One region of the Oerskovia sp. NPDC057915 genome, then DNA from elsewhere that is predicted to be linked to it. Evidence: predicted binding sites of a transcription regulator. Region 1 holds the regulator's gene; each other region holds the start of a gene.
What was found. The regulator Rex, encoded in region 1, represses fermentation and respiration genes when NADH is low (regulators of the CRP and FNR family bind a similar motif). The targets are predictions, from matches to a motif close to CTTGTGAANNNNTTCACAAG.
Positions count from the first base shown of each region.

Region 2: mqo (malate dehydrogenase (quinone)) is a predicted target of Rex. The motif match lies at 2,600-2,619, and genes of this name have one in related genera.
Region 3: adhE (bifunctional acetaldehyde-CoA/alcohol dehydrogenase) is a predicted target of Rex. The motif match lies at 1,773-1,792, and genes of this name have one in related genera.

Region 1 is NZ_JBHVOS010000011.1:61,549-65,683, forward strand. Features, by position in the region: gene ACFVQ3_RS09270 (HAD family phosphatase) at 1-740, opposite strand, end outside; gene ACFVQ3_RS09275 (glutaredoxin family protein) at 847-1,182, shown strand; gene ACFVQ3_RS09280 (redox-sensing transcriptional repressor Rex) at 1,278-1,979, shown strand; gene ACFVQ3_RS09285 (YceI family protein) at 2,195-2,746, opposite strand; gene ACFVQ3_RS09290 (MarR family winged helix-turn-helix transcriptional regulator) at 2,943-3,452, shown strand; gene ACFVQ3_RS09295 (histidine phosphatase family protein) at 3,558-4,135, shown strand, end outside.
Region 2 is NZ_JBHVOS010000001.1:196,367-200,501, reverse strand. Features, by position in the region: gene nirB (nitrite reductase large subunit NirB) at 1-2,394, opposite strand, end outside; gene mqo (malate dehydrogenase (quinone)) at 2,634-4,135, shown strand, end outside.
Region 3 is NZ_JBHVOS010000027.1:40,473-44,607, forward strand. Features, by position in the region: gene adhE (bifunctional acetaldehyde-CoA/alcohol dehydrogenase) at 1-1,721, opposite strand, end outside; gene ACFVQ3_RS16515 (prolyl oligopeptidase family protein) at 1,908-4,085, shown strand.

The DNA.
Region 1 (4,135 bases):
CCGGCCCAGCTGGCGGTCTTCAGTCCCCGGCCCGCGACGCGGCGTCGGCGCCCGCGGAACTCGCGGATGGGCCAGCCCACGTCCTTGGCGTGCCGACGCAGGCGTGCGTCGGGGTTGATGGCGCACGGGTGGCCGACGGCCTGCATCATGGTCACGTCGTTGAGCGAGTCGCCGTACGCGTAGGACGCCGACAGGTCGATCCCGTGCCGTTCCGCGAGCTCGCGCACGCCCGCGGCCTTGGCCCGCCCGTGCATCATGTCGCCCACGAGCCGCCCCGTGTAGAGGCCCTCCTCGTGCTCGGCGACCGTGCCGAGCGCCCCCGTCGCCCCGAGACGACGCGCGATGAGCTGCCCGATCTCGAGCGGCGTCGCGGAGACGAGCCACACCTGGTGACCGGCCGCGATGTGCTCGTCGAGGAGCTTCTGGGTGCCGGGGTAGATGCGCAGCGCGAGGACCTGGTCGTAGACCTCCTCGCCGATCGCGACGACCTCCGCGACCGAACGCCCCGCGACGAGGTCGAGGGCCCGGGTGCGGACCTGGTCGATCTGGCGCTTGTTCTCCCCGAGCAGGAGGTAGCGCGCCTGGTGGAACGCGAAGGTCACGAGGTCCGGGGTCGAGAAGAAGCCGCGCTGGTACAGCGCCCGGGCCAGGTGGAACGAGCTGGCGCCGCGGATGATGGTGTTGTCGACGTCGAAGAAGGCTGCCGTGGGATGGGTGGACCCAGGAGCAGACGTCGGCATGCCGTCCACTCTATCGGCGCGCGCAGACCCTTGCCGACGACGCCCGCCGGGCACGGTCGCCGGACGGGCGGCAGGAGCGGGTGTCCGAGATGCGTAGGCTGGGGTCGTGAGCCCCGCAGATCCCGCCGCAGGACAGGTTCCTGAGACCGCCGCCGGACGTGACGCAGACCAGGCCACGAGCGCGCCCGCGCGCGTCGTGCTCTACGGCCGCGTCGGGTGCCACCTGTGCGAGGACGCCCGCGAGGTGGTCGGGGCGGTGTGCGCCGACCAGGGCGTGGCCTGGACCGAGGTCGACGTGGACTCCGACCCGTCCGGCGCCCTCGCGGCGCAGTACGGTGACTACGTCCCCGTCGTGACGGTGGACGGCGTCCAGCAGGGGTTCTGGCAGGTCGACGGAGCGAGGCTCGCCAGAGCGCTCTCGCGGCGACGCGCCACCGGCTGACGTTCCGTCCCCGGGGGCCGAGCCTGGGATGATCCGAGACAGCAGGACAGCGAGAGCGTCAGCGACGACGACACGACGAAGCATGGGTGGTTCGGGTGGCAGAGACCCTGGGTGATACCGGAATTCCGGGCGCGACGGTGGCGCGGCTTCCCGCGTACCTGCGCGCCCTGCGCGATCTCGAGGGGCGTGGCGTCGAGACGACGTCGTCGACCGAGCTCGCGGAGCTCGCGGGCGTCGGGTCCGCGCAGCTGCGCAAGGACCTGTCCTTCCTGGGGTCCTACGGCACGCGTGGCGTGGGCTACGTCGTCGACTCGCTCGCGACGTACATCACGTCGGCGCTGGGGGTCGAGGACGAGCACAGGATCGCGATCGTCGGCATCGGTTCCCTGGGGCACGCCCTGGCGAACTACTCGGGCTACGGCACGCGCGGGTTCGAGGTCGCGGCCCTGCTCGACGCCTCGCCCGACGTGGTCGGCACCGAGGCCGCGGGGCTCGTGATCGAGCACGTCGACGCGCTCGAGGAGGTCTTCGCCCGCGAGAACGTGACGATCGTGGTCCTCGCGACCCCGGCACACGTGGCCCAGGACGTCGCGGAGCGGGTCGTCGAGGCGGGGGTCCGGGAGATCCTGAACTTCGCGCCGCGCGCGCTCCAGCTCCCGGAGGACGTGATCGTGCGGTCGGTCGACGTGGGCAGCGAGCTGCAGATCCTGGCGTTCCACGCGCAGGCGCGGGCGCTCGCGAACCGCGGCAGGGGCGAGGAGGACCGGGGGGCCGGGACGCAGAGCGCGGGCGCCTAGCCTCGCAGGCTGCGGCCGGACCGGACGCGGCGTGCGACGCCGTCGGGCCTCGGGTCGCCGTGCCCCAGCGCCCGCCGGCTGCCCGCCGACTGCCCGCCGGCTGCCCGCCGGCTGCCCGCCGGCTCGTGACAGCACAGGAGCCGGCGACCCGTGACGGGTCGCCGGCTCCTGGCGTACCGGGCCGCGGACGCGGTGGCCGGTCAGGGGCGAGAGGCTCAGGCCTGCTTGATCGCCGAGAGGTCGAGCGCGATCTTGATCTTGTCGCCGACGAGCACGCCGCCGGCCTCGAGGGCCACGTTCCAGGTCAGGCCGAACTCCTTGCGGGAGATCTCGGTCTCGGCCTCGAACCCGGCGCGCGAGTTGCCGTACGCGTCGACGGCGGTGCCCGTGAACTCGGTCTCGAGCTTGACCGGCTTGGTCACGCCGTTGATGGTCAGGTCGCCCGCGATGACGAAGTCGTCGTCGTCGGCCTCGACCGCGGTCGAGACGAAGTTCCAGGTGGGGTTCTTCTCGGCGTCCCAGAAGTCGGCCGACTGGAGGTGGCCGTCGCGACCTGCGTCGCCGGTGTTGACGGACTTGGCGTCGATCGCCGCGACGACGTTGGACGACTCGACGTCGTCACCGACGGTGAGCGTGCCCTCGGCGATCGCGAGCGAGCCGCGGACCTTGGAGATGCCTGCGTGGCGGACCGTGAAGGTCGCCTGCGAGTGCGAGGGGTCGATCGCGTAGGTGCCTGCGGTCAGTCCGGCGGGAAGGGTCGTGGCCATGGGTGCTCTCCTGTGGAAGTCGTGGTGCGTGTGCGTCAGGCGCGCCGTCCGACGTGCCATTAGTTGAAGATTCAACTTCATACGAACGCATCAACGCAAGCCCCCGCCCCTCTATTCCCTGGTGGGCGGACCAGTTCTCGGATGGGAGACTGGGACGGTTGTTCGGACGGTGGGGGCGTGGCGGATGAAGGCGGAGATGACGGTTCAGCAGGACAGGCGCGCGGTCGCGCCGCAGGACGCGCCCTGGCTCGACGCGGGGCAGCAGCACTCGTGGCGCCAGTACCTCGACGGCACGGCCCGGTTCGTCGAGGCCCTGAGCAGGGACCACGAGGAGCACTCGGCCCTCACGCTCGGCGAGTACGAGCTGCTCGTGCGGCTCTCCGAGGCCCGCGACCACACCATGCGCATGTCCGCCCTGGCCGACGGCCTCGCCCGGTCCCGGTCCCGCGTCACGCACACCGTGCACCGCATGGAGCAGCGAGGGCTGGTCCGGCGCTCCGCGAGCGAGACCGACCGACGGGGGGTGAACTGCGTCATGACCGACGCAGGCTACGCCGAGCTCGTCGCCTCCGCGCCGGGGCACGTCCGGGCGGTACGCCGCTTCATGGTCGACGTCCTGACCCCCGAGCAGTTCCGCAGCCTCGGCGAGGCCATGGCCGCGATCGCCGCGGCCTGCCAGGACGCGGACGCGCGCGAGGACCGGTAGCGCGCGAGGACCGGTGGTCGCAGACGTCCCGACGCAGGGCGCCTGTGTCGGGGAGCACGCCGTCTGCGTGCACCGTGCGGGCAGAACTTTGGGACACTGGTCCCCATGGTCGCAACCACGGTCCACCTCATGCGTCACGGTGAAGTCTTCAACCCGGACGGCATCCTCTACGGTCGAATCCCCGGCTACCACCTCTCGGAGCTCGGGCACACGATGGCGCGTCGCGTCGCGGGGCACCTGTCGGGCAAGCCCGCCGAGGGTGCACCCGCGCTGCCCGACGACGTCGCTCCCGAGCCCTTCGACGTCGCCCTGGTCATCGCCTCCCCGCTCCAGCGGGCGCAGGAGACCGCGACCCCCGTCGCGGAGGCCTTCGGGCTGACCCTCGGGACGGACGAGCGTCTCATCGAGGCGGGCAACCACTTCGAGGGGATGAAGTTCGGCGTGGGCGACGGCTCGCTGCGCCACCCGGGCCACTGGCCGTACCTGTGGAACCCGATGCGTCCGTCGTGGGGCGAGCCGTACAAGCAGCAGGTCGCGCGCATGCACGCCGCGATCCACGACGCCCGCGCACAGGCCGAGGGGCGCGAGGTCGTGCTCGTGAGCCACCAGCTCCCCATCTGGATCTCCCGCCTGGCCTTCGAGGGCAAGCGTCTGTGGCACGACCCCCGCAACCGCCAGTGCTC
Region 2 (4,135 bases), on a different contig from region 1:
CCACTCGTCGACGTACGACTCGACGTGCCGGGCGACCTCGGCCTCGAGGTCGGCCGCGATGCCCAGCGAGTCCTCGACCAGGACCTTGCGCAGCTCGACGATCCCCCCGGGGAAGTCCGCGACCCACGGGGCCGTGCGCTGCAGGCGGTCAGCGGTCCGCACGTAGTACGCGAGGAAACGGTCGACCACCGCGACGAGCGTCTCGTCGTCGAGGTCCTCGGCGAGCAGCTCGGCGTGACGGGGCGAGAAGCCGCCGTTGCCGCCCACGTACACGTTCCAGCCCTTCTCGGTCGCGATCACGCCCACGTCCTTGCCCCGCGCCTCGGCGCACTCTCGCGCACAGCCCGAGACGCCGATCTTGAACTTGTGCGGCGAGCGCAGCCCCCGGTAACGGAGCTCGAGACGAACGGCCATGCCCACCGAGTCCTGCACCCCGAACCGGCACCAGGACGAGCCGACGCACGACTTCACCGCGCGCAGCGACTTGCCGTACGCCTGCCCCGACTCCATGCCCGCGTCGACCAGACGGCGCCAGATCTCCGGGAGCTGGTCGATCCGCGCCCCGAAGAGCCCGATGCGCTGGGCGCCCGTCACGCGCGTGTACAGGCCGAAGTCCTGCGCGACCTGCCCGATCACGATGAGCTTCTCGGGCGTGATCTCTCCCGCCGGGACGCGCGGGACCACCGAGTACGTGCCGTCCTTCTGCAGGTTGGCCAGCGCGCGGTCGTTGGTGTCCTGGAGCGCGGCCTGCTCGCCGTCGAGGATGTACCCGCCCCACAGCGACGCGAGGATCGAGGCGACGACGGGCTTGCAGACCACGCAGCCGCGACCCGTGCCGTGCGCCGCGACGATCTGGGTGAAGGTGCGCAGCCCGTCCTGGCGCACGAGCGCGAAGAGCTCGGCGCGCGACATCGTGAAGTGCTCGCACATCGCGTTCGACACCGTGACGCCGGCGGCCTCGAGCGTCGTGTTGACGATCTTGGTCAGCACAGGCACGCACGACCCGCACACGGTCCCCGCCTTGGTGCAGGCCTTGACCTCGCCCAGGCTCGTGCAGCCGTGCTCGGTCACCGCCCCGCGGACCGTCCCGGCGGTGACGTTCGCGCACGAGCAGACCACGACGTCGTCGGGCAGGTCGCCGCCGAGCACCGGTGCGCCGCCCTCCGGGGCGAGGAACGCCGACGGGTCGGCGCCCAGCGAGCGCCCCAGCAGGGGGCGCAGCGACGAGTAGAGGGCCGCGTCGCCCACGAAGACGCCGCCGAGCAGGGTCCGTGCGTCGTCCGAGACGACGAGCTTGCGGTAGGTCCGCGCGACCGGGTCCGCGAACGTGACCTCGAGCGCGCCCGGCGTCAGCCCGAACACGTCGCCGAAGCTCGCGGCCTCGACGTCCACGCCCTTGAGCTTGGTCCCCTCGGGCGCCGGCGAGTACGTCGAGACACCGCCCAGCAGGCGGTCGACGACGACGTCGGCCATGGCGTTGCCCGGGGCGACCAGACCCACGCACTGGTCCTCGAACGACGCGCACTCGCCGATGGCCCACACGGCCGGGTCCGAGGTGTGGCACGCCGCACCGACGACGACGCCGCCGCGCTCGCCGATCGCGAGGCCCGCCTCGCGCGCGACACGGTCGCGGGGACGGATGCCGGTCGAGAAGATCACGACGTCGGCGGGGACGCGCGACCCATCCGACAGGTCCATGCCGCCCACCGCGCCGTCGCCCGCGGCCGTGAGCCCCGTGGCACCGGTCGACGTGCGGACCTCGATCCCACGGTCGGTCACGAGCACGCGCAGCGCCTCGCCGCCCGCGTCGTCGAGCTGGACGCTCATGAGCCGGTCGGCGAACTCCACGACCGTCGCGGCGGCGCCGAGGGTCTGGAGCGCGGCCGCAGCCTCGAGGCCCAGCACGCCTCCCCCGACGACGACGCCGTGCAGCGGGCGCCCCAGGCGCGCGGTGCGCAGCTCGACGTACTCGCGCAGCCCTTCGAGGTCGGCCAGGGTGCGGTAGCTGAAGACGCCCGGCAGGTCGGTGCCCTCGGTGCGGGGCGTCCAGGCCCAGGAGCCCGTGGCCAGGACCAGGTGGTCGTACGCGAGCACGCGCCCGGACCTGGTCGTGACGGTCCGCGTCTCGCGGTCCACGCTCGCGACCGCGTCGCCCGTGACGAGCTCCGTGCGCGGGTCCGCCCAGACCGAGGGCTCCATCGTCAGGTCGTCCGCCGAGCGTCCCGTGAAGTACTCGGACAGGTGCACGCGGTCGTACGGGGCACGGTCCTCGTCCCCGACGACGGACACGTGCCACGCCCCCTCGGGGGAGCGTGCGATCATCTGGCTCACGAACCGGTGGGCGACCATGCCGGCGCCGACCACCACGACGCGGCCGGGGGTGGGAGTGCTCATGTGGGGGGCCTCACGAGAAGGGTCGGGCGGGTACGGGGCGAGTCGGGTCACGGGGGGCGAGTGCGACCGTCAGGACCATCCTGGCGCATAGATACGAGGTTTCTGGTCAAAACGCCAGATCAGCGCGTCGCGGGGACCTAGGGCGGGACGTCCAGGGACCTTGGTCCCGAAAAAGTGTGACGCACGACCGTGACGGACGGCACAGCATGTGCACTCCTTCACAAGCGTAAAATCGAGCGGTGGCGACTAAGAAGACAACGGGTCAGAACACCATCGACGTAGCCCTCATCGGCGGCGGCATCATGAGTGCGACCCTCGGCGCCCTCCTGAAGCTCCTCGAGCCCACGTGGACCATCAAGGTCTTCGAGCGCCTCGACGCGGTAGCCCAGGAGTCCTCCAACCCGTGGAACAACGCTGGCACCGGCCACGCTGCGCTCTGCGAGCTGAACTACACCCCCGAGAAGGCCGACGGGACCGTCGAGATCTCCAAGGCGGTCGCGATCAACGAGCAGTTCGAGGTGTCGCGCGAGTTCTGGCACCACCTGCTCACCGGGGGCCACCTCCCCGAGCCCGCGAGCTTCATCAGCCACACCCCGCACATGACATTCGTGCGCGGCGCGGCCAACGTGGACTACCTCAAGCGCCGCTTCACCGCGCTGAGCGCCCACCCGCTGTTCAGCGAGCTCGAGTTCACCGACGACCCCGCGGTCATCGCCCAGTGGGCCCCCCTGCTGGTCCTCGACCGGGACGGCGACGAGGCCGTCGCCGCGACCCGCGCGACGAGCGGCACGGACGTCGACTTCGGCGCGCTGACGACGCAGCTCTTCGACTTCCTCACGGCGAACGACGTCGAGCTCAACCTCCAGCACGAGGTCAACCGCCTCACGAAGCGCAAGGACGGCACCTGGGACGTCACCGTCAAGGACGTGTCCTGGAACGCCAAGCAGGGGCCCCGCACGGTCAACGCCCGCTTCGTGTTCGTCGGCGCAGGCGGTGGCGCGCTGCCGCTGCTGCAGAAGGCCGGCATCAAGGAGGCCAAGGGCTACGGCGGCTTCCCCATCAGCGGTGAGTTCCTGCGCACCGACAACCCGGAGATCGTCGCCCAGCACCAGGCCAAGGTCTACGGCAAGGCCGACGTCGGCTCGCCGCCCATGTCCGTCCCGCACCTCGACACGCGCGTGGTCGACGGCAAGACGTACCTGATGTTCGGCCCCTACGCCGGGTTCAGCCCCAAGTACCTCAAGAAGGGCTCGCTGCTCGACCTCTTCACGTCGCTGCGGACCCACAACATCGGGTCCATGCTCGGTGCGGGACTCAAGAACATCGACCTCACGCAGTACCTGATCGGCCAGCTCGTCGCGAGCCCCGAGGCCAAGTTCACGGCCCTCCAGGCCTTCATGCCCACGGCCCACCCCAAGGACTGGGAGAAGATCACCGCGGGCCAGCGTGTCCAGGTCATCAAGAAGGACCCGGCCAAGGGCGGCGTGCTCGAGTTCGGCACCGAGGTCATCGCGGCCGCGGACGGCTCGATCGCCGGCCTGCTCGGCGCCTCGCCGGGCGCCTCGACCGCGGTCCCCGCGATGATCGACGTGCTCGAGCGCTGCTTCCCGCAGCAGTTCGCCACGTGGCGCCCCGCGCTCGGCGCCATGATCCCGAGCCTCGGCCAGGCCACGTGGGAGGCGACCGAGCTCGACTCGCTCTCCGCCTCCGCGGGCCCCTCGGAGGAGGCGGTCGGCGCGCG
Region 3 (4,135 bases), on a different contig from region 1:
TGCTCGTACTTGAGCCACATGACCTTCGCGGCGTCCATGGGCGACCCGCCGCCGATCGCGACGATCGTGTCGGGCTTGAAGTCGCGCATCATCTCCGCGCCCTTCTCGACCGTCTCGACGCTCGGCTCGGGCTCGACCTGGTCCATGATCTGGATCGAGACCTTGTTCGGGCGGCGCCCCAGGACGTCGAGGACCTTGTCGACGATCCCGATCTGGCTCATGACCTTGTCCGTGACGATGGTGACGCGCTCGACGTCGGGCATCTGGGCCAGGTACTGGATCGAGTTCGGCTCGAAGTACGTCTTCGGCGGGATCTTGAACCACTGCATGTTGTTGTTACGACGTCCGATCCGCTTGACGTTGACGAGGTTGACGGCCGACACGTTGTTCGACACCGAGTTGTGCCCGTAGGAGCCGCAACCGAGGGTCAGCGACGGGATCAGAGCGTTGTAGATGTCACCGATGCCGCCCAGCGCCGACGGCTGGTTCCAGAGGATGCGGACGGCCTTGACGCGCTGGCCGAACTCCTCCGCGATGGCCTTGTCCTCGGTGTGGATCGCACCCGAGTGGCCCAGGCCGTCGAACTCCACCATCTGCTCGGCGAGCGAGATGCCGTGGTCGGTCGACTCGGCACGCAGCACCGCGAGGACGGGGCTGAGCTTCTCGCGCGTCAGGGGCTCGGCGGGGCCGACCTGGCTGCACTCCGCGAGGATGATCGACGTGCCGTCGGGGACCGAGAAGCCTGCCTGCTCCGCGATCCACTGGGGGCTCTTGCCGACGATCGAGGCGTTGAGCTTGGCACCGGCACAGTTCGCGCCGCCCGCCTCGACGCCGAAGATGAAGCGCTCGAGCATCGCCTTCTCCTCGGGGTTCGCGAGGTAGGCGTGCATGTGGGCGAACTCGGCCAGGGCCGCGTCGTAGATCTCGGTGTCGAGGATGACGGCCTGCTCCGAGGCGCACACCATGCCGTTGTCGAAGCCCTTGGACAGGACCACGTCGTTGACGGCACGGCCGAGCTTGGCGGTCTTCTCGATGTAGGCGGGGACGTTGCCCGCACCGACGCCGAGGGCCGGCTTGCCGGCCGAGTAGGCGGCGCGGACCATCGCGTTGCCGCCGGTGGCGAGGATCAGCGAGACGCCGTCGTTGTTCATGAGCGCCGAGGTCGCCTCGAGCGAGGGCTGCTCGACCCACTGGATGCAGTCCTCGGGCGCGCCCTCGGCCACGGCGGCGTCCCGCACGATGCGGGCTGCGGCGACCGAGCACTTCTGGGCGCTGGGGTGGAACGCGAAGATGATGGGGTTGCGCGTCTTGAGCGCGATGAGCGACTTGAAGATCGCGGTCGAGGTCGGGTTGGTGACCGGGGTGATGCCCGCGACCACGCCGACCGGCTCGGCGATCTCGACGATGCCCGTGAGCTCGTCGCGCCCGATGACGCCGACCGTCTTGAGGTTGGCCATCGAGTTCGGCACGTGCTCGCACGCGAAGATGTTCTTGGTGGCCTTGTCCTCGAAGACGCCGCGCCCGGTCTCCTCGACCGCGAGCTGCGCGAGGCGGCCGTGCTCGTGGAGCGCCGCGACGGACGCCTTCTTCACGATGCGGTCGATGTCCTCCTGGGTGAAGGCGTCGTACTGCTTGAGCGCCTTGAGGCCACGGTCGACGAGGGCGTCGATCTCGGTGACTCCGGCGGGGGCCTTGACGGGGGCCTTGCTCGTGCTGCTCACGTTGCTCCTCCAGTGACCCGAGCGGCCGGGTCTGCGTGTGTCTTTCCCTTGCTTGTGAATGATTTCACAAGGTACGGATAGATGCAAGTGGCAGCAGGGCGTGACCCGGAACGCACCTCGCGCGCGCCGCTCCCGCACGGATCTATGCATGCCCGGCCCCGCGGATCGGTCGCCTAGTGTGTTCGCATGAGCGCTGAGAACGTCGTGACCGACACGCCCGCCGGACAGCCGACCACGCCGCACGACCCGTACCTGTGGCTCGAAGAGGTCGAGGGCCGCGAGGCGCTCACCTGGGTCCAGGGCCGCAACGCCGAGACCGCCGCGACGATCGAGGCCACGAGCGAGTTCACCGCGACCGAGCAGGCGATCCGCGAGGTCCTCGACTCCGACGACAAGATCCCCGACGTCTCGAAGATCGGCGAGCACTACTACAACTTCTGGCGCGACGCGCAGCACGAGCGCGGCGTCTGGCGCCGCACGACGCTCGACTCGTACCGCACCGACCACCCCGAGTGGGAGCTCGTGCTCGACCTCGACGCCCTGGGCGAGGCCGAGGGCCAGAGCTGGGTCTGGCACGGTGCGAGCGTCCTGCGCCCCGCCCCCGGCGGCGAGTGGCGCCACGCCCTCGTCGACCTGTCCCCCGGCGGCTCCGACGCCGACGTGACCCGCGAGTTCGACCTCGTCACGAAGCAGTTCGTCGCCCCCGAGGACGGCGGGTTCCACCGCGAGGAGTCCAAGGGCGGGCTCGGCTGGATCGACGCCGAGACCGTCTACGTCTACACCGACTTCGGACCGGGCTCGATGACCCCCTCGGGGTACCCCCGGATCGTCAAGCGCTGGCGCCGCGGCACCCCGCTCGCCGAGGCCACGGTCGTGTACGAGGGCGAGCCCGAGGACATGTACATCTTCGGCTGGCGCACCCACTCCCCCGGCTTCGAGCGCGACTTCGTGGGCCGCTCGATCGCGTTCTACGACTCCGAGACCTACCTCGTCCAGGACGCGGGCACCCCCGACGAGCACCTCGTCAAGATCGACGTCCCCCGCTCGGCCGAGGTCGGCGTCAAGCGTGAGTGGATGCTCGTCGAGCTGCGCGACGACTGGGCGGTCGGCGGCGCGACATACCTCGCGGGGTCGCTGCTCGCGGCCCGCTTCGAGGACTTCCTCGCGGGGTCGCGCGACTTCACCGTCCTGTTCGAGCCCACGCCCACGACGTCGCTCGCCGGCGCCACGTGGACCGCGCACCACCTCGTGGTCAACGTCCTGGAGGACGTCAAGAACCGCCTCCACGTGCTGACGCCGCCCCCCTCGGGCACGGGGGCGGACGCCGACGCGCAGGACCGTGGATGGCCCCGCAGCGAGCTGCCCGGCCTGCCGACCATCGGCACGGTCGTCGTGGGCGCGGTCGACTCCGAGGAGAGCGACGACGTCTGGCTCGTCACGACCGACTACCTCACGCCCTCGACGCTCTCGCTCCTGTCGGTCGGGGCGGGCACCGCCCCCGAGGTCCTCAAGTCGAGCCCCGCGTTCTTCGACGCGCAGGGCCTGGTCATCGACCAGCACTTCGCGGTGTCCGACGACGGCACGCGCGTCCCGTACTTCGTCGTCGGGCGGGAGGACCTCGTCCGCCCGGGGGCCGGCTCGGTCGCCGGGACCGACGCCGCCCCCGTGGGCGCCGCACCCACGCTGCTGTACGGCTACGGCGGCTTCGAGGTCTCGCTGACCCCGGGCTACTCGGGCGGGCTCGGACGGGCCTGGCTCGCCGACGGCGGCGTGTACGTCGTCGCGAACATCCGCGGTGGCGGCGAGTACGGCCCGGCCTGGCACCAGGCAGCCCTCAAGGCCAAGCGCCACAAGGCCTACGAGGACTTCGCGGCCGTCGCTCGTGACCTCGTGGCCCGCGGCATCACGACCCCCGAGCACCTCGGCATGGAGGGGCGCTCGAACGGCGGGCTCCTCGCAGGCAACATGCTCACGCAGTACCCCGAGCTCTTCGGCGCCGTGATCGTGGGCGTCCCGCTGCTCGACATGCTGCGCTACACGCACCTGCTCGCGGGGGCGTCGTGGGCCGCCGAGTACGGCGACCCGGACGACCCCGAGCAGTGGGAGTTCATCAGGACGTTCTCGCCCTACCACCTGTTCGACGCCGACCGCGAGTACCCGCCCGTGCTCTTCACGACGTCGACCAAGGACGACCGGGTCCACCCCGGGCACGCGCGCAAGCTCGCCGCGAAGATGCTCGCAGCCGGCAAGGACGTGACGTACTACGAGAACGTCGAGGGCGGCCACGGCGGCTCCGCGAACAACGCCCAGGCCGCCCACATGGCGGCGATCCACTACCGCTTCCTGCGGGAGCAGCTCGGCTGACCCCGGGCAGGTCGCACGCAGGACGCACGCACGCCGACCTGCGGGAGCAG